4 regions of the Cytobacillus spongiae genome follow, and region 1 is predicted to be linked to each of the others. Evidence: riboswitches for the same ligand, from Rfam matches in the RefSeq annotation. Region 1 holds a riboswitch; each other region holds the start of a gene.

Evidence for each region. A riboswitch is a leader RNA that binds a small molecule or an ion and turns the genes downstream of it on or off. The one in region 1 is predicted to bind cobalamin.
Region 2: another riboswitch for cobalamin. It lies ahead of LS684_RS11795 (acyl-CoA thioesterase); the one in region 1 lies ahead of LS684_RS04765 (GNAT family N-acetyltransferase).
Region 3: another riboswitch for cobalamin. It lies ahead of LS684_RS01370 (ABC transporter substrate-binding protein); the one in region 1 lies ahead of LS684_RS04765 (GNAT family N-acetyltransferase).
Region 4: another riboswitch for cobalamin. It lies ahead of LS684_RS23190 (ABC transporter substrate-binding protein); the one in region 1 lies ahead of LS684_RS04765 (GNAT family N-acetyltransferase).

The regions. Positions count from the first base shown of each region.
Region 1 covers NZ_CP089997.1:903,647-908,955, forward strand. The annotation lists gene LS684_RS04745 (VOC family protein) at 1-74, shown strand, start outside; gene LS684_RS04750 (nitrilase-related carbon-nitrogen hydrolase) at 330-1,742, shown strand; gene LS684_RS04755 (LytTR family DNA-binding domain-containing protein) at 1,752-2,291, shown strand; gene LS684_RS04760 (hypothetical protein) at 2,298-2,717, shown strand; cobalamin riboswitch at 2,781-2,957, shown strand; gene LS684_RS04765 (GNAT family N-acetyltransferase) at 3,100-3,669, shown strand; gene LS684_RS04770 (hypothetical protein) at 4,244-4,744, opposite strand; gene LS684_RS04775 (hypothetical protein) at 4,741-5,214, opposite strand.
Region 2 covers NZ_CP089997.1:2,336,276-2,341,584, forward strand. The annotation lists gene LS684_RS11790 (ribonucleoside-diphosphate reductase subunit alpha) at 1-1,247, opposite strand, end outside; gene LS684_RS11795 (acyl-CoA thioesterase) at 1,262-1,714, opposite strand; cobalamin riboswitch at 1,901-2,074, opposite strand; gene LS684_RS11800 (hypothetical protein) at 2,317-3,087, shown strand; gene LS684_RS11805 (glycine zipper family protein) at 3,128-3,592, shown strand; gene LS684_RS11810 (hypothetical protein) at 3,613-4,398, shown strand; gene LS684_RS11815 (hypothetical protein) at 4,687-4,890, opposite strand; gene LS684_RS11820 (hypothetical protein) at 5,052-5,309, shown strand, end outside.
Region 3 covers NZ_CP089997.1:248,336-253,644, forward strand. The annotation lists gene LS684_RS01350 (sulfite exporter TauE/SafE family protein) at 1-228, shown strand, start outside; gene rodA (rod shape-determining protein RodA) at 267-1,484, opposite strand; gene LS684_RS01360 (hypothetical protein) at 1,934-2,713, shown strand; gene sfsA (DNA/RNA nuclease SfsA) at 2,906-3,655, shown strand; cobalamin riboswitch at 3,719-3,935, shown strand; gene LS684_RS01370 (ABC transporter substrate-binding protein) at 4,082-5,044, shown strand; gene LS684_RS01375 (FecCD family ABC transporter permease) at 5,007-5,309, shown strand, end outside.
Region 4 covers NZ_CP089998.1:524,831-530,139, forward strand. The annotation lists gene LS684_RS23180 (adenosylcobinamide amidohydrolase) at 1-1,012, opposite strand, end outside; gene LS684_RS23185 (FecCD family ABC transporter permease) at 1,009-2,067, opposite strand; gene LS684_RS23190 (ABC transporter substrate-binding protein) at 2,030-2,995, opposite strand; cobalamin riboswitch at 3,132-3,330, opposite strand; gene msrA (peptide-methionine (S)-S-oxide reductase MsrA) at 3,726-4,241, shown strand; gene LS684_RS23200 (hypothetical protein) at 4,339-4,491, shown strand; gene LS684_RS23205 (phytoene desaturase family protein) at 4,539-5,309, opposite strand, start outside.

The sequences.
Region 1 (5,309 bases):
TGCCATCTGGAAGAGTCTTTAACTTTGCGGATGCGGAAGAAAATTATTTTGCTGTAATGGAAAAGAGTAACTAATTGTCTATTGATAGAGTGATTGTCCAGTTAATTTCAGGATGATCACTTTTTTCTTTGTGCTTACCCTTTTCCGATTATTGGATAAAATTCCATCCTTGCTAATTCTGTACTACTCACCTTCAAATCTGTCCTTTCTACGCAAATCTTCAGGTAGATTTCATTAATACCTCCTATACTTATGGTAACAAAGCGAGAGGAGAGATGATGTTGAAAAAGTTGAATCCAATCTATTTACTTTTGTTAGGTGGGGTCTTTATGGTGCTCAGTAATGGAAAGTTTCTGATCGCACCAGCTGCGTGGATTTTCCCAGTGTTATTCTTATTTGCTATAAAAGACATGAGTTGGAAGTTGGCTTGGATCTCGTTAAGTTTGGTCACAGCATTGAGTAATCAATTGAGCTTTCATAAGATGCTTCCAGAACTCCCGATTCCAATGTTTGAATTCATTCCAGCGGCAGCAGGGTTTCTTTATGCCATTCCGTTCGTGTGGCAAAAAATTTACTTTTCAAAAGCCCGTTCTTTTCTAGCAACCTTCATTTTACCCTGTACTTACTCCCTATTAGACTTTACAAATGTATATTTTAATCCGTATGGCACCTTTGGGGTGTTAGGCTATTCGCAGCATGATATGTTGCCAATTGCTCAGTTTGCGTCCTTTATAGGGGTTACAGGAATTACCTTTCTCATTACATGGGTAGCATCCATTATTTATTGGGTAAGTTTGGATTTTACCAAACGAAGAAGAGTGGCCATCATTAGTGTGACAGCACTTGCCCTCATTGTTACCTTAGGCGGTTTGCGAATGTATATCCATCAGCATGAAGAAACGGTTGCTGTATCAGGAATTCATACGGTGGATCGAACGGACTCTGATGTATTAGAAATCTTTACTTTACACAAAAAGGACATGAGTGATTTTGTTGAAAAAGCGGAAGAGCGAATGGATGGGCTGCTAGAATTGACGGTTGCTGAGGCAAAATCAGGTGCCAAAATTATTCATCATTCAGAGGGTGTCATCGTTATAGATGAATCACAGACATCCATGTATTTAGATAAGCTAAAAAAGGTTGCAAGGAAGTATCAGGTCTACATTTTAACCGTTCCCTATATATTCACAGCGGAGGAAGAACCGAATGAAAATGTCTTATATATCATTAACCCTGAAGGAGATGTAGCATTAGAGCATTATAAATATGGGGGCAATGCGGTAGAAAATACGGTCATGGGGAATAAGGAATTGACCACCGTTGATACGGAATATGGCCGGCTTTCGGGGATTATATGCTGGGATAAGGATTTTCCTGCAGTGGTTGATCAAATTGGAGAGCTTAAGGTAGATATCTTGTTTATTCCATCTGCTGATTGGAGAGAACTTTCTCCCTACCATACGATCGTTGGAAACTTCAGAGGGATTGAGAACGGGGCGAATGTTGTTACGCAAACCGTTAATGGTATGTCGATGATTACCGATTACAAAGGTCAGGTTTTAACGAAAATGGACCATTTCTCAACAGACCACTGGGTCATGAGGGGGCACGTTCCGACAGAAGGTGTGACGACCTTTTACTCATTGTTCGGGAAATATTTGGTTGGCTGTATTATACTGATATTAGCTCTAACCATCGTATATATACATCGCTTGGAGCGAAGAAAAAAGCTGAATCATTAAGGAGTTATAATGCGAGTAGGTCTTGTTTGCAGAAATGAAATTCGTGAGGAATTAATCAATCGATTAAAACCATATGGAATAGAAATCTATCGAGAAGCGGATCTTTACATGGTGGAGGAGGGACTTCATAGCGGTTTTTTACCATGCATTGTGTTCGACCCGAACGATCTGAACAGGCTAGGTGAAATTCTAAAGCCATTCGCCCCTACCTCAGCTACATCAAAAATTATTGGAAGTCACAATGAGGAATTTTATGTGATTGACCATGAGCAAGTATTGTACTTTGAAGCAGTGGATTCTGCCGTATTATGTCATACAGCAAAAGAGGTATATCGTTTAAAAGAAAAACTCTATCAACTGGAGGAACGTTTGCCAAATGAACGGTTTATTAAAGTAAACCGTTCCTTTATCGTTAACATTGATTCCGTTGCGAAAATAATTCCTTGGTTCAATCGCAGACTGCTTCTCAAATTTGTTCATTCAAAAAAAGAAGTGGAAGTTTCCAAAAGCTTTGTTGGACCGTTTAAAGAGTTTTTAGGAATGAGGTAAGATGCGATGAAAAAATATTTTATAGAAGCAATTATCATATCAGCTGTTTTAGGTATGGTGATCCGAGCAATCGTTCTTTTTCTAATGGGAGAAAATTTATTTTCATCCGTAGAAAGCTATTTCTTTAGTATGGTGATTGCCATGGTTTCTTGTGTGATTTCTGTTTGGGTTCATGTAAAAGTACTTACAAGTAGCAAGATTCCATTTATTACAAAATACATGATTACGTCATTGTTAATTTTATTCATATATTTAATGGGGAATTTGTTCTTCGGTGGATGGGCCATCATCTTTGAAGCTGCATTTTATGGCTATGCGTTATTGATTCTTCTCTTATCATGGCCATTAATTTATCAGCTTAATAAAAGGATTAGAGCGTATCAGCATTTTTTATCGGTGAAAAAATTACAGAATGGCAAAGAATAGATAAAGTCCTATTCATAGGCAGGAAATTCAATATTTTTAAAGAATGTATCAACATGAAATAATGATATTACCGGTAGATAAGGTGTCCACTTGGACTTAAAAGGGAAGCTGGTGAAAATCCAGGACTGTTCCCGCAACTGTAAGTGTTGACGAAATAAGCATGCCACTGTCTTCTGATGGGAAGGGCTTAGAGTAGGAGGAAACACAAGTCAGGAGACCTGCCTTATTTATGTGTCGTATCTTCTTCGGGAGCTAGGAAGATGCAACGAGGTGTGTTGGCGGGACGACAGGTCTGTTTGCTAATGAATCTACGTTGTGTATCTTCCATCTCTCTTATTAGAGAGGTGGTTTTTTTCTGCCTCATGGAAATGGGGGATGAACTATGAAAGTAGAGTTGATTAAAGATCAAATGGAGATGAAAGGAAGGTTACAAACGATTCCGTTTCATGAACAATTAAACCGATTTCGTCCAGCAGAAAATCAGCAAATGGCTATGATTAAGGCGATCGAGAGGGGAAATGCAATGATGACCCTAGCTGTCTCCGGGCACTATATTGTAGGATACACCATTATTCTTCCACCAGAAGAGGATGAGCGCTGGCATAAACTCCCCTACCTTAAAATGGTAGGTGTGATGGAGGTAGCACCTTCCTTTCGAAATTTAGGACTAGGAAAAAGGCTTATACAAGGGTTATTTGAGGAAGATGAAATGGTACAATCTATCATTGTGTCATTGGAGTATTGTTGGCACTGGGATCTGGGAATGACAGATGGAGATCCGCTTCCTTATAGCAGAATTCTGAAAAATGTACTAAAGTCAGCAGAATTCATCGAATTTGAAACAACAGATCCTGATATTGCCCTCTATGAAACCAACTTTATGATGGCTAGAATTGGAAGTAGCATTACGGCTGAACAATATCAGGAGTTTAAGAAATTAGCCAAGCAATAAAGTAGAAGTCTGAAATATCTGTTGATTATAGGGTATAAATGGGAAAATGAGTTTGGGTGATGAAACATGAATCGAAGAAAAACCGTCTTGGTGTTATCTATCTGTCTTAACTTCATGCTATTTACTCATCCATCAGGTGCTGTTCGCTAAAGTAGGTCCAGTTGAAGTAGGCATCCAGTTTAAAGAAGCGGCTCGAACGAATAATATAAAGATTATTTCGCCTTACATTGCTGATGGAAGAGAGCACCAACTATCAGAACAAGTGCTAAACCAAGTATATCAACGAATGAGCAGTGCTACGAGTTTCCAGACCTACGAGTTACTGAAATTTAGTAATGGTGAAATGGTGCTACTCAACCTAACATCTGACCATAAAATCCAAGAAGTTGTGTTTGTTCCAGAAGAGTCACGAAAGCTGTTTAAGGATTGATGTTGGGCTTTAGGTAAACCTAGGGACATTAATCTCGTTTGTGGGTTTCAATTTGCTTTGACCCTGTTGCTAGAGAAAGCTCAGAACAGAATGTGGTGGAAAAGAGCTTCCGAAGAAGCTCTTTTCCATCTAAACAAATGTTAGCTAATTGCCTTCAGGAGATATTGAATTCCGCTTAACTAGCTCATAATACAGGGCCGTTGTGGTCTGTACAATTAAAAATACGACTACAGAGAATTGAATACTATATCCATCTTGGTAATGGATGACACCCATAATAGTTGACAATTTTTCCATCGTTAAACCGATAACTGTCCAGCCTAGGATATAGGGGATAAATGTAACTTTTTGTATAGCAAATTTCTCATAAAAATACACAAAGAAATAGCCGAAAAACGAAAAGGAAAAGTAAGTGATTAAATCAAAGAGCTCGTAATGATTGGAGTCGTTTACTTTATAGTAGTCATGAAATCCTCCGCCAATGGTGAAATCAAATAAGAGAGAGCTCGCAAAGCCCCACGTTAAAAATAATATTGTGATATACCTGGGAAGAATCTTTTTAAACAACAGAAAAGCTCCTAAGGCAACAGAGAATAAGAGTAGTATATAGATTTCATTTTGATCAAAGGATTCCCAAAGCATCATGAGAAGCTCACCTCATTCCTAGAGAGCCACTTGTAAAGCTTAGATGTAAGTATAGCCACTCCGTTCAAAAATAGATAATAAAGGGCACTATATCCATAATTCCATTCCATGTATTCTGTAATACCTAAAGAACGAGAGAGGACACTGACAAATAATAGTGATATAACAGCCGCCAATATAACTATGACCTTCTTTGAAGTATTTCCCGCATTATTGTAAAAATTCACATGCAATAGCAGAACAAAAGGGACGATGATAGTTCTAGTTAGTAGATATGCCGTATAGGGTAAAGCTTTCTCGGCTACTGTTACCCACTCAAATTCATCGACGATTATCCAGGTGAAATTTACACTAAAGATTAATACAACAAGAAAAACAAATGTATTCGCAGACAACGAAAGACTTTTCTTCGTAACGGCAAATAGCGCGATGACAAACCATGAGATAAAGAAAAAAATAACAAATGCCATAAAATCCTCCACCCATTTTTTTCTAGTAGTTTGTGTCATGTGACGATAGAATATGTATGATCCAAATGAAAAAGAGTGTTATTTTTCATATAAAA
Region 2 (5,309 bases), 1.4 Mb from region 1:
TGTGCGACCATTATTCTTGCCATTATATCCATTGCACGGTACGTTTTGCGAGGCAGAAGTGGGTGATTCATCGCTTCTATATATTTGTCAGTAAACCACTTACGGTCTGTTTCATCGTAGAAATCTTCAAGTCCTAAAGCCTGTCCATTTTCATCCTTCCATCCCATTATTTGCTTTACCTGATGCGGACAAAATGTATGCCATTCCCCAATGCTTCTTCCATTTTCATCAAGCTCTTGCAGCTTTTTCATAAATAAATCCGGAATTGTAACACCTGTAAAAATGTCATGTGCCTTCCGGCGTTCGTCCCCATTATTTGTCTTCAAATCGAGGAATCCATTCATAATATCCTTATGAAACACATCTAAATAGACGGCAATTGCCCCTTGCCTCTGACCAAGCTGATCCACACTCACAGCTGTGTCATTCACTAACCGAATCCAAGGAACTACGCCAGATGAATTCCCTTTAAACTTCTTAATATCTGAACCTAGCGCTCGTACCTTTCCATAGTAAAGGCCAATTCCTCCACCATCTTTACTTAAACGAGCAATATCCCAATTGTTTAAATATATTCCATCTAGCGAATCATCCACTGTGTCAATAAAACAAGAAGACAGCTGTCCATATGACTTACCTGCATTTGAAAGGGTTGGAGTTGCGACGGTCATATATAAATTACTTAATGCCCAGTATGCTTCTTTTACAAGCTCTAATCGTTGATCTTTTGATTCATTTCTCATTAAATCCATTGCAATTAACATAAATCGCTCTTGTGGAAGCTCATAGATGTTCTTTTCATAATCTTTTGCTAAATAGCGATCGGCTAACAAGAAGATCCCAATATAATTAAATAAGGAATCTTTCTCCGGATTGATCGTCTTTCCTAGCTCTTCAATCTCAGGCTTGCTATATGTTTCTACTATCACGCGTGAATAAACACCAATCTCTGTTAAATGTTGAATTAATCGATAAAAATCCCCGTATTTTGTTTCAGCAGAATACCCCCTCACTGCTGCCACCTTTTCATACAAGCTTTGTATGTATACTCTAGCAGCTAGGTACGTCCAATTGGGCTTATCCATTGATATTTCATTCAATGCATAGTATAAAGCTGCTTCTTGGATTGAAGATGAATTTTTTCCAATTAACTCCTCCTCGAGGTCTGATGTATTGACACCGTATTCAATTGAAAAACGCTTTACTGTTTCTAAGACTTGATTTAAGTCTGATTTCAACTGTTGCATGATTGGTCCCCCTATTATCTTTTTATCCTTCTCGCTTTTGCTTGATCATATAGCTCTTTTTCTTTAACCGTTTGCGGAACGATTTGAGGCACTTGGCTTGGTTTTCCTTTTTCATCAATCGCAACCATGGTTAACATGCTTTCAGTTGTTAGCCTACGTTCCCTTGTATCTAAATGTTCACACTCGACTTTTACGTAGACCTCCATAGACGTTTTTCCGGTGTAAACTACAACACCCTCTAGCGTTAAAATATCCCCAACTCTAGCAGATGAAAGGAAATTGACTCGATCAATCGAGGCTGTTACAACGACTTTTTGACTATGCTTCATAGCGGCAACAGCAGCAATTTCGTCAATGTACGACAAAACCGTTCCTCCAAAGATTGTTCCCATATGATTTGTATCAGGGGGTAAAACTAACTTCGTCTGAATTGTTCTAGATACGTCGGTAGATAGTTGTTCGATCATACTTCTCCTCTTTTCTAACAATAGTTTTCGATTATTGCGGCAGGAGAATTGGGTTTTGCACAATAAAAAGCCCATCACTCAAATTGAGGATGGGCTATAAAAGGCGCAGAATATATATCATAGATAACGAATCGACCTATCTAATCATCATACCCTCGTCTTTACCTTCCCAATTCCCGAAGAAGATAACACGCTTTAAAGAAGGCAGGTCTCCTGACTCGCGATCATCCTACTAAAAGCCCTTCCCATCAAACGACAGTGGATACTTTATTCGTCACGCTTACAGTTGCGGGGACAGTTCTGGATTTCCACCAGATTCCCTATTAAGTCTATTCAGACACCTTCATTAACGGTTATTAACCATATATAGTATTACAAACAGTACTTTGTACTAAATATTGTGTTGTTTTGAGTATAATATAATCTACAACATTTGACAATCATTTTTTAGTAGTTCTACAGGCACATACTGGAGCAGTTACGATATACGTTCAATTACTCCTTAAAAATCTCTTCACTTTCTCTATTTATGGATTTTTTTTCATTCTTGGGGAAATCTATACATGACAATTAATCTATCATACATGGCATAAGGAAGGGTTATGAATACACATCATTCACAAACACATCCCCGGTTTCAAAAAGCTCTTTTAACCAAATATGGAACGAATATTATTCATCAACGTAACCCATATATAATTGCTTGGTGGTCTGCTGCATTACCTGGTTTTGGACATATTTTGCTCGGAAAGCATCTCCGAGGAATTATTCTCTTTATGTGGGAAATACTTGTAAATACACAATCCAATATTAATATTGCTATTGTGCACTCGTTTACTGGCGATTGGTCTAAAGCAGGACAAATCCTCGATAAGCAATGGATGTTGCTTTATATCCCTGTCTATCTTTTTTCCATATGGGATAGCTACCGCTCAGCAATTAGTCTTAACAAGATCGCCGTGTTAAGTAATTTAAGTTCTAGTGGATTCACCATTTCTGGTATGGCCATCAATTACTACAATAAAAACATTCCTCTAAACGCAGTACTTTGGTCCATGCTCTTACCTGGGCTCGGGCAACTGTATAATTTTCAAATTATTAATAGTTTTTTTCTATTGCTATGGACCTTAATCATATTCTATTTTTCAAACTTCTTGGAATCCATTTATTACCTCTTCATAGGAAACCCTCTCCAAATGATTCAGGTGATAAACAAAGAATGGTTTATGTTTATTCCATCTGTCTATGGGTTCGCTATTTATGATGCATACATAAATACCGTAGAGCAAAATAAATTATACATCCTTGATCAAAAACAATGGCTTCGCAAAACCTATCAAAAGCATTTGATTGGCATCACACAGCAAAAATAAGGATAGAACATGGCAGTAAGATCATAGAAAGGAAGGTGAGATGATGCTTGTATTCTCTACTTTTGAGAGTTCCCCTTATGTAGAACTTGCATTATCTGCACTTGAAGAATATGGAATCGACAATGAGCAAATTCTTGCTGTCCCATTAGATAATCGCAAACAAGAACGCAGGCTATTTGACACCCTTCATAAGTCAGATGGAGTTAGTTTATTTGATAAAGGAGCTGCACTTGGAACGGCTCTTTCTGTTATCGGAGCAAGCATTGGCTTCAATTTAAAATGGGGACCTATTTATTGGGGGCTGATTGGTGCAGCAGTTGGATTTTTAATTGGTTTTTTAATTGACGTTTATATCCATAAGGTTGTTCATAAGCAAAAGCGACTATTAAAAGGAAAAACTTCAGAAATCGTGCTTGTTATTGAATGCGAGCAGAAACAGCTAGACTTTGTCGAAAGGACACTTTGGGAACATTTTGCTATTGGAGTGTCTTCCATTCAAAAGTAAGGATCAAAAGGAGTCGCCAAATGTCATACACTACTCATCAATCTAGAAGACAAATCGCATATGTTAGCATCACAGGAACAACAATTATCCATCAAAAGGATCCGTATATCGTCGCCTTTTGGTCGGCCTTATTCCCTGGCTTCGGTCATTTTTATCTCTGCAAATATATCCGAGCTACCCTCTTAACCTTATGGGTCATCCTAATCAATACAAATGCGAATATCAATGTAGCCATCATTTTTTCTCTTACAGGAGAATGGGAGCAAGCGAAAGAAATCATTAATATTAAATGGTTTCTATTATATATCCCTGTATGGCTGTTTGCCATATGGGATAGTTACCGAACATGCGTTAGCCTAAATACCATTCACACATTAGCATCCAGGGAAAACGCAAATTTTGTTAATTTCAAGATCAGTGCACTTGAAATTAATTATTTGGAGAAAAGAACGCCCATTATGAGTGTCATTTGGTCAATCTTTATGCCGGGAATGGGCTATCTCTATATACATCGAGTATTTTTAAGCTTTTATACTCTTATCTTGTGGATTACGTTTATATATTTATCCCATTTTTTAGAAGCGGTTCATTTCCTTGTAGATGGGAAAATTGAACAAGCAACCTCAGTCCTGAACCCCGAATGGTTTTTATTTTTACCGATCATTTATGGCTCTACCATCTACGATTCCTATGTATACGCTGTAGAGAATAACAAGTTATTTGAGAAAGATCAATTTAATTACTTAAAGGAGAATTATCAACTAGCAACACGAAAAATCCCATTTCCTAGGAATATGTCAAAATAACAACATGGAACCCTATTTTTGAAGAAGCTGTTTCGTATCATTTGTTGCTTGAATCATGCGCAGTTTTCCCCACTAGGATACTCTCGAGAGACTTGCGGTGAACCTCCTCTGCTTCGCCTGTGAGATCTTACCTGTCCCACTGTTCCCTCTGGCACCTCGCATCCTTCCGCTCCAAAACTGCTTGTCTTCGTATGAAGAAAGGATTCTTACCTGGTATAAAACAACTACTTTCTGAAAATAACCTTGAAAAAACGCAAACAGGAAAGTGTAACTTTCCTGTTCATATGCTTAGAAATTCAACCATGGATTTGACCAACGACGGTGATCGCGATGGTCATCATGAGAATGACGGTCATCTAAACCTGCTACATCAAAACGATCGCGATGGTGTCTACGTTTCCGATCTCGTTCATCAATTACGATTACTTCATTTGCCCGAATGATGACTTTATCCGCATTTATGACTCTTGGTCTTCTTCGTTCTTCTGACATTCTTTCTCTCCTCCTTTCCCCTTTACATTAAAATATGAGAGCTTAGGCAAATTGGTATGGACTTACACACATACGTATGTTCCCAATTTACTAAAGAATGGTATATTTCTAGTTCCATATGTAAATAAAGAAAATAGATATTAGGAAAGGACTGGTAACGTATGGAAGGCGTTTGCCTAATAAATGAGAGGTTTCCCGTTAATGGATTGTCAAACGAAGAAAGTACACAACTTCAGCTGAATCATTGCTTGCAATTTATGAGAGATAAGAGCATCGAAGTTGTACCGTTGAATAAACAGCAAATTTACCCCCATTATTCTATCCCACATGCATTGCTTTATGATTTATCTAAGAGCAATCGTGAACTTGATTATTTAGTCATCTATTCAGATAGGATGCTACAAGAATTCATCCATGTG
Region 3 (5,309 bases), 660 kb from region 1:
GGCTCTCAATTTGGAGCAAAGTTAACTACTTTCTACAAAGATGCAGAGATTGCCTTTTTACTGGGAATTCTATATATTGCAACTCTGACAAGCGTCGTGCTTAAGGTTCTCCATTTGAATACAGTTGGGCTCCTTATTCTTGCTTTCTTTATTGTCTTCTTTTTGGGACGATCTTTGCTCCGGATGAAAGATTTTCATGACGTTAAATCAGCGAAAGACCGCATATAGGTCTTTCGCTGATTTGTGTTTTAACGGATTCTCTGTTATTACGACCGAGATGTTTTTCGTATGACTTTCCCTTTTTTATAAGGCTGATAGCTTTGAGAAGAAAACATATAGGTTTTGTGATGGTAATGAATTCCAAATACTAATCCCATCGCTAGCATGTTCCCCATTAATGAACTTCCCCCATAGCTAATAAAAGGCAATGGGATCCCAGTGATTGGTAGTACCTGAATGGTCATGCCAACATTTTGAAATACATGAAATGTAATCATGCTTATTATTCCTACACATATATACGTATTAAACGGCTCATTCGTATCTAAAGCGGTTTTGATCAGATGAAAGATTAAGAGAAAGTACAAGCTAATCACGATACTTCCCCCAATAAATCCGTATTCTTCCCCTATTACACTAAATATAAAATCAGTATGACTTTCTGGAATATAAACCTTTCGTTCCCCAAAGCCTTTACCCGTGAGGAGACCCGATCCAATTGCTCGAAGGGATTTATATAAATGATAGCCAGAGCCGCTTTGATGATTGTTGGGGTCTAGCCAGCTATAGATCCGATTAAACTGATAGGTTTTAAAGTGTAATTTTTCTAGTACAGCTGGAGCCCAAATAACCAGATAGAGAGCAAATCCACCGAGGGCTGCGAGCGAACCATATAGTGGAATAATGATTTTCCACGCAATTCCAGATACAAGAATCATCCCTGTTAAAATGGATAGGATTACAAGTGCTGTACCTAAATCGGGCTGTAACAGAATCAGTCCTAGTGGCAAAGCTGCTGTGAAACTAAGCTTTATAAGTAAATAAAAATCAGTTTTCCATGTCTTTAAGATAAATTGTTCATGATGGGTGGCGATAAGATTGCTTAAAGCCAGAATGAGAAATGTTTTTACAAACTCGGAAGGCTGAATGTTGCCTAAACCAGGTAGGACAAACCAGCTTTTTGCCCCATTTCGTTCGGGTGCAATGGATTCAGGGGCAACTACTACTGCGATAAGGAGTAAAATTCCAAGACCATACAGAATCCAGGAAAGCCTGCGATACTGTTCACTATCAAAGAACATCACAACAGCAATAATCACGCAACCGACAACGTACCAAAATATTTGTCTTAAAAAATAATTATTATCATATTGTCCAGTTGTTTGTGCGCTATAGATGGCCACACAGCTTACAAGAGAAAATAATAGTAAAAGGAGAGCTAGGCTCCAGTCAAACCGCTCTGAAGGTCTTTTGGATTGTTCCATTTGTCCAACACCTAGTTTCGTTCTTAATCTTACTTTCATCGTAACAAAGGAAAAAATTTCATACAATTAAATTCTTTCTTCCTTCTTAAAATATTCTGATTGTTAACCGTTTATTCTGTCTGTATAATTAGACGAACGCGCACGATTGATGGTTTCAACAGTCGCTATATTTTACTAAAATGTTGCTTTTGAACCCTTTAATGAGATGAAGCTGCAGGAACGAACTTATCGCTTATTTTTCTTTAGAAATATCATAATGAGTGAGAATTGTTTTTTTCTAAAGTTCTCATCCCTCAAATAAGATATTTCGAGGAGATTTTGGTAAAATTAAAAAATATGTAGATGAAGGACGGAGCAGCTTGTTGAATTTAGCTGTTTTTTCTAATTGAATGATAGGGCAGAACCCCTTGTGCAGAAGGGATATCTACGTTTTTGGGGGAGGGTCTTGATTGAAGAGAAACCATAATCATATTCGTGAACTTTTGTATCTTCATTTAAATGAAAATGATCAATATGTGATGTCATATGGAATTGAATTTGCGGAATTTGCAGTATCTGTGCCTGAAAAGCTTAACAACCTCTTGCTTTTAAAGCATCGCTTTGATGAAGGGGATTTTAATTTACATACCCTCCATGAATTTGTTCCAGCGGATAAAGTGAGTAAATTAATTGAGGAAGATGTTTACGGGTATGGAGACTTTTGCTGGATTGATTTTGAAGAGGTGGAGGGGTTAAATCAGCTACCAGGTCAAGAGCTAGCCGAGCTCCTTTATCTAAGTCATTTAAAGGAGCATTTGCGCTTGCCGTTTTACAACCATTTAAATAATAAATATGCCTACTTAGCTCACGATGATGGGTGGTTTAATAAAACCTACTACAGAGATATGAATGCGTTCTATTATATGGTCGGAAACGTCATCTCAAGTAAAATGGGAGAAATGAAGCTAGAGAAATCACTACTTGGATTTAAGAAAAGGAAGTCGTTTCCAGCCGTCCCTGATGAGGTAATTGTCTCGCTTAAGGATATGATGAAGGAAGGTATTGTCATTTCACTTCGGCATGCAGAGCAGAATCGGTCACGAATCGTCATTCCCATTTGGCTAGTCGGTGATTATGCGAATATGGATGATATGTATGATGCATTTGAAAAAGAAGCCAGCAATAAATGTAATGCAAAGCTCGTTTTCGATAAAAAAGTAAAACAATGGAGAGTCTATACACATCTGTAAAGAGCTTGGCTGCTGTGCCAGGCTTTTTTGCAATTTTTGAGAGAAGTTGATGGTGCAGATTATAGGGGGAATAGAGCGAAAGTGGAAACAATGGAGAAATGATGGTGATAGTGTTGCATTGATCTCTTAGCGGGACTCATTTTTTAACGAAACAATACAATCAATCATTTCCAAGGTAAAGGAGGATTACTAATGAAGGCTAGTATTACATTCCCAGAAATCCTGCAGGAAGCAACGTTTGTTGAAAGGCCGAATCGCTTTATTATTCGGGTGAGAATAGAAGGAGAATCGGACTTAGCAGATGTCCATTTGGCTGACCCTGGGAGGTTAAAGGAGTTGCTCATTCCAGGAAATAAAGTGTGGGTACTTGGCAACAATCACCCGCATCGAAAAACGAAATGGACAGCAGTTTTATGTGAAAACCCAGTCAAAGAAGGCTATATATCTATTAATACAACCTTCCCTAATCAACTCATTGAAATAGCATTAAAGGAAGGGTTGCTTGAGGAGTTTTCTGCTTGGAGGTATATAAGGTCAGAATATACATATGGTCAATCACGCTGGGATTTCTTACTTGAGAATCAAGCAGGGGAGCAGCTTTTATTAGAGGTTAAGAGCGTCACGCTGGCTGAAAATGGGGTAGGGATGTTTCCGGATGCGGTAACTGCTAGGGGGGCGAAGCATGTGAAGGAGCTCGCTCAAATTGTAGAGGAAGGCAAATACCAAACAGCTATCTTATTCGTTGCGCAACGAGATGATGTGGAGCAAGTGACAACAGCTCCTCATATTGATCCTATTTTTTCTCATGCATTAGCTGAGGCAAGTCAGTCAGGGGTAAAGCTCTATGGGAGGGCCTGTCATATTACCCTTGAGGAAATATTCATAGGGCAGCAACTATCAGTAGAAGCACCTATCGTTTCAGATGAACAGAGAAATTTGTAGAATTTTAGAAAAAAGCATTGCAAATTCTGCAAGGCTATAGTGTAATTTTAAGTGATTGGAAAAATAAATAAAAATTGATGAGGTGTCTTTTAAGGGAAGGTAGATGAAACCTCCCCTTTTAAAAAAAGACTTAAAAGGGAAGTTGGTGTAACTCCAACGCGGTCCCGCCACTGTAAATGGGAGCAAGCTACTGATACCACTGTACGGCAAGAAGTACGGGAAGGTGTAGCGTCTGCTATGACCATGAGCCAGGAGACCTGCCTACATCGGATACACTAGTAACCTACGAGGATGGGAAGGTGTGTGACGGTCATATCTATCGGTTTTTTGTATCGATGACGAGTCATACAAGCATCTTCTATTTATGGGAGATGTTTTTTTATTTCCTCAACTCACGTTTTATGAAATAGACAAGGGGGATTAGACATGAAAAAGTGGTATTCAATCGTATTAACTCTTCTATTGGCCGTAGGGATTATGACTGGCTGCGGTACAGAGAAGGAAGATGTAAAGGAAGAGGTACAAACAGAAGCTAATCAAGAAGAAGCTGCCTTTCCTGTTACATTAACAGACGCATTAGATGAAGAAATCGTTATTGAAAAGAAACCAGAGAAAATTGTCTCGCTTATTCCTAGTAATACGGAGATTATTTACGAGCTAGGACTTGGAGAAGAAGTAGTCGGTGTAACTGATTTTGACAATTATCCAGAGGATGCAATGACAAAGGAAAAAATCGGTGGAATGGAGTTTAATGTAGAGAAAATCATCTCTTTAGAGCCAGACCTAGTGTTAGCGCATGCATCAGGTGCACATAATTCAAAAGAAGGATTACAACAATTAAAGGATTCAGGAATACCTGTTTTTGTAGTAGAAGATGCTACAAGCTTCGAAACAACATATGAAACGATTATTACCATTGGCCAAGCGACTGGAGAAAAAGCAAAAGCAGAACAAATGGTTGCGGATATGAAAGCGAAAGTGGAAGAAATTAAAACGAAAGTTGCAGAAGTTTCAGAGGAGAAAAACGTTTTTGTGGAGGTCTCAGGTGCTCCTGAAATCTTTACAGCTGGTAAAAATACATTCATTGATGAAATGCTTTCTATTATTCATGCGAAAAACGTAGCAGGTAATCTAGATGGATGGCCAATGTTGGAACAAGAAACGATTATCTCGTTAAATCCTGAGGTAATTATTACAACTTATGGGTATTATACAGAGAATGCAGTACAACAAGTGCTTGCAAGAGAAGGCTGGCAAGGTGTAAGTGCGATTCAGAATCAACTGGTATTCGATGTTCATTCCGATCTGGTGACTCGCCCAGGTCCTAGACTCGTAGAAGGAGTAGAGGAGCTTGCAAAAACAATCTACCCAGAAGTCTTTAATCAGTAATAAGTTAATTGCATATGTAGTAGCTTGTGGATTCTTCACCACTAGCTTGCTACTTGGAATCTCAATAGGTACTGTTTCAGTACCTATTTTTGACATTATTAAGCTGATCTTGTCAGCGGTTTTTCCAATTGACACTTCTTCTATAGAGGGAATGTATGAAAACATTGTTTTAAATATTCGCTTACCCCGAGTGCTGTTAGCGGGTCTCGTGGGAGCATCTCTTGCGATGGCAGGAGCAGCCTTTCAAGGCTTATTAAGAAATCCA
Region 4 (5,309 bases), on a different replicon from region 1:
AAGAAGGGTCAAGGCCTTCATTCGAAATGAACCTTTTCATGTCCTTTTGATAATCTGAGCAATCATAATCCCCGGGGACTCTTCGATTAATGAAGTTCTTGTACCAGCCAATTCCAGCCCCGATGATTCCAGAAGACATACATTTGAGAGGTAGGGGAGAAGCAAAATGAATATACTCTTCACTCACTTCGAGAAGACTCTCATTTAACGTAAGGGCTCCTACATCTCTATCTCCTTTTTCCGGGACAATGACCATTTGAGGTTTTGCAACCAGTGGATGAGCCTGCTTTTGGACCTTGGTATGATACACTCCTTCAATATGTTCCTCCTTCAGGACCTCTTCGGGGTGATGGAGAAGTCTTGTTTTTCCTTTCTCTAGGAGAAGCAGTCGATCACAGTAAAGACTAGCTAGATTTAAATCATGAAAGATAGCAATGACAGTCAGTTTTTCTTCTACCGTTTGTTGTTTGATCAAATCCAGCAGGGATTTCTGATAGGCAAGATCCAGGTGATTTGTAGGTTCATCTAGCAACAGGACCTGAGGTTCCTGAGCAAGGGCCTGGGCAAGGAATACCCGCTGCCGTTCCCCTCCAGACAGCTCATGGAGGTACCTGTGCTGAAAAGAAGCAATGCCAGTTTGCTCCATCACCTTCTCAACGATTTCGGTATCCCTTTCAGTCATCCCCTTTAAAAACCCTTTCTGGTGTGCATAACGCCCCAGCATCACAGTCTCCCTCACTTCATATGAGAAGGTTTCCGTCGAAATCTGGGGAAGTACCGCAACATGTGTGGCTAATTCTCTTGAAGAGTAATGATGAAGTTGTTTTCCTTTTAACGTGATGTTTCCTTCCAATAAGGGTAGAAGTCCTGTCATCGCTTTTAACAGTGTGGTCTTTCCACTCCCGTTAGGACCGAGGATTCCAAAGAATTCTCCCTTGTCTATGTGAAAGTTCATGTCCTCTACAATTTTCTTTTCGCTGTATCCTACTGAGACACCTTTGACATCCATCATGATGTAAGACCTCTTTTCTTTAATAGGATATAGGCAAACATAGGAGCGCCAATCAAAGATGTTATCACGCCGATAGGAAGTTCTGTCGGCGCAATAATGGTTCTTGAGATAAGATCTGCCAGCACCAGAAACCCACCTCCTATAATGATCGACAAGGGAAGTAAATGCCGATGATCATGACCTGCGATTCTTCTAAGAAAATGAGGGATCACAAGACCCACGAATCCAATGGTCCCTGAAACGGCAACCGCAGCTCCGGTCAGGATGCTTCCAGCGATCAATATGATGAGCTTCCTCTTATGTACAGATATCCCGATATGGTGTGCCTGTTCTTCTCCGAAGCTCATGCCATTCAATTCTTTACCGTTAAAGATCAATAAGATTACTCCCATGATGAAAAAGGGGAATATAATCGCTATATAGTCCCACCCTCTCATCGAAACGCTTCCGAGCAGCCAGCCGATGATTTGCCTTAACTCTTCTCCTGTCAGGGCGATCATTAAGGAAATGAGGGATCCTAAGAATGAACTGAATATGATTCCCGTCAAGATGATGGTTTCGACTTTCATGGTCCTCTCCACTTTTTGTGCAAACCATAAAACAATAAACACAGTGATAATTGAACAGACAATACTGAAAAAGGGAAGTGTAAACTTCCCAATGAACGGAATGCTCCAATTAAAGAACAATGTAATAACAGCCCCTACAGATGCTCCTGAAGATACTCCCAATGTATATGGATCTGCCAATGGATTTCGCAAAAGGCCTTGGAAAGAGGCACCGGCGATGGCCAGTGAACTTCCAACCAGTAGTGCGAGTATCACCCGGGGCAATCTGATAGAATATACAATGTTTGTATACATTGGATCGATTTCATCAGGTAATCTGAAACCGATCCATTTTGCTCCAAGGATCAACAATATATCCTTGGCAGGTACAGAAATAGTACCTATGGATATACCAGCAAGGATTGCCATCAATAAGAACACTATAGCCAGTCCGTATGTTATCCATATTTTATTCTGCAAATAACTCCGGATAGATCGACTTTGCAACTTCCTCTACTCCTTCAACCAATCTCGGACCAGTACGTGTGACCAGGTCTGAATGTACGTCACGTACTTCATCATTCTTAACTGCATTCACATCTTTCCATCCTTCCCGGTTCATCACTTGTTCTTTAGGGTTTTCGCTATAATATCCGTAGGTTGTGATAATGGTGTCCGGATTAGATGCAATGACTGCTTCCTGATTCACCTGTACCCATCCTTCCTGGTCACTCATTACATTTTCAGCATTCACAAGTGTAAGCATTTGATCAATGAATGTATTCTTTCCAGTCGAATAGATGTCCGGTGCAGGGGAAACTTCCACATACACACGTTTCTTTTCCGTTACTTTACTTGTCTCATCCTTTATGGATTCAAGGTCCGTTTGCATGCGGGAAATGATGGATTCTGCTTCCTCTTTCTTCCCAACGAGAACCCCAATGTTTTCCATCGTGGTATATACTTCCTCAAAGCTAGTGGCATCTTGGACAATATATACTGTCACACCGGCATTTCGGAGCTGATCTAACCCCTCTTCTGCCGAGATAGCGGTGGATTCATGAGCAAGAACCAAGTCCGGATCTAGACTGATGATTTTTTCCACATTAAACTCCATCCCACCGATTTTCTCTTTATCAGCTGCTTCCTCGGGATAATTATCGAAATCCGATACTCCTACAATTTCCTCGTTTAAACCGAGCTCGAATAGTATTTCTGTATTACTCGGGATCAATGACACAATATGCTTAGGTTGCTCCTCAAGCGTCACTTTATTATCAAGGGCGTCATTTAGTGAAATGGGAAAATCAGATTGTTCCTTACTGACCTCTTCATTCTCTTTTTCTTTTTTTACATTTTCACTTTCGGCTCCGCAACCTGATAGGATCCCAAAAGTAAGTAAGAGTGCGAATATGACTTTGATCGAGTGTTTCATGCTTTTTCTCCTCCTGTGACGATACGTTTAGTCAGACAAAAAACATCTCCAGCGGGGCCAGAGATGTTGTGTAAGATGCATAGATATGATTCATTTTGTCAAACATGCACATTACACCTTTCTATCCGCGTAGATTTGGTGCGAAAGACATTAGGCAGGTCTCCTGGCTCATGGTCATTGTTTGCTGCACCTTCCCATACCCTTTGGTACAGTGGCATTCACACAGCTCACTTCCATTTACAGTGGCGGGACCGCGTTGGAATTACACCAACTTCCCTTTTAAGAAGCTAAAACTTTCTTTGAACTTCAGCTTCACCTAATCTCATATCGTATGTAATTGTTCCGTTCACATGAATTATACACAAGTTCGGTTGGTTAGTGAATTCCTTTTTTGAAAAATTTGTTGAATGATAGGTAGGTTTGAGCCTGCATGCTTAATATATCAATTGTGTGTAAAAAATAGTGAACGGCAATGAGATGGTACCGAGTTATCCCCCTTGAAAGTACGACCTTCCCCTAAGCTGAGGGGGCTTGTTCGAATTCAATGCACATTCTAGTGGACAAAGAAATGGAGACACTTTGTTTAAAACAGCATGATATAACATAATGGTTATAAGAGCCGAACTAAAAGATTGTCGCCTCTTCACTTTCATGATAGAATCTTTCTCATGCTATTGCTTTACTACTTTAGAGCGACATATGATGGGGGTTTTTGTAAATGAGTGATAAGATTGAGATCGCCACTTTTGCCGGAGGTTGTTTTTGGTGTATGGTAAAACCATTTGATGAATTGCCGGGTATTGTGGATGTGGTATCCGGTTATTCAGGGGGTCATCTTGAAGATCCGACCTATGAAGAGATTAAAGCTGGTCACAGCGGACATTATGAAGTTGTTCAAATCACCTTCGATCCCTCTCTCTTCCCATATGAAAGATTATTGGAACTGTATTGGCCTCAAATTGATCCAACAGATGATGGAGGTCAATTCCATGACCGGGGTGATCAATATCGCACAGCTATTTTCTACCATAACGAACGTCAAAAGAAAGAAGCGGAGATGACGAAGAAACAAATAGAGGAAAGTGGCCGATTTAAAAAACCGATTGTCACCCAAATCCTGCCTGCATCTACATTCTATCCCGCTGAAGACTATCATCAAAAATTCTATAAAAAGAATCCAGCTGAATATAAAGAAGACCGGGTTAAATCAGGGCGTGACGAATTTATAGAAGATCATTGGCAATAAACAGTAGACAGGTGGATGATGACAAATTTCGGTGTATGTCCGGAGAATGAAATGAGTTTCTTTCGCCAAACTAATTGGCAGGAAGGAGTTTTTAGATATGAAGAAACAAGACGATTTCAGAGAAGATAAAGAGACCGTCATAGGGATTGAAGGTCCAGGAAAAGTAGTGAATTTCTTTGATCCTTACCCGGATAAAGAGGATGCAAAGGTGAATAATTCTGATTCTGTAAATGCACAATTGAAGGAATGAGATGAAAAGCCGGAGGGAAGGCAGCCAAGCCACCCCTCCGGCTTTTTTTATCCAATATAACGATTGACCTTCACCTGTTCGTCTATAATCAATTCTGCCGTCAGTTGTCCTGAGAGCGTTACCATCGGAACACCTCCACCTGGATGTGTCGACCCTCCCACGAAATACATATTTGAAAGCACTCTGCTTTTATTCGGGATTTTAAATCCTCCATTCAGCTTTCGGTCCGTTACTGTACCGTAGATTGATCCACCGTTAGAACCATACAGGTTTTGAAGGTCATTCGGGGTGAATGAATATTCGTATTCAATATGGTTCCGTAAGTTGGTCACTCCCATTTTCTCCAGCTTCTCAAGCACTTTAAGTCGGTAGGACTCTTTATATTGGGACCAGTCCTCTCCCTCTTTCAATGGTGGAACGTGAGTCAGCACAAAAAGGTTTTCTTTTCCTTCTGGAGCCTGCGTCTGATCCGACTTAGATGAAATACCTATATAGATTGTTGGGTCATCCGCCAATTTATTTTCATCGAATATCTGCCTGAACTCTTTACGGGGATCCTCACTGAAGAAGAAATTATGATGTGCCAGGTGGTCATATTTCCGATCAACACCCAGAAGTAAAACAAGACCTGACACAGTAGGCGCATACTTACTTAACTCATCTACTTCCTTCTGGGAGGAATGATGATCCCCAAGAAGAGATTTGTAGCAAGGAATGGCTTCTAAATTCGATACGACGATGTCGGCCTTAAGCTCCTCTCCTATTTTCGTACGGACTCCCTCAGCACGGCTTCCAGATGTAAGGATATCTTCCACTTC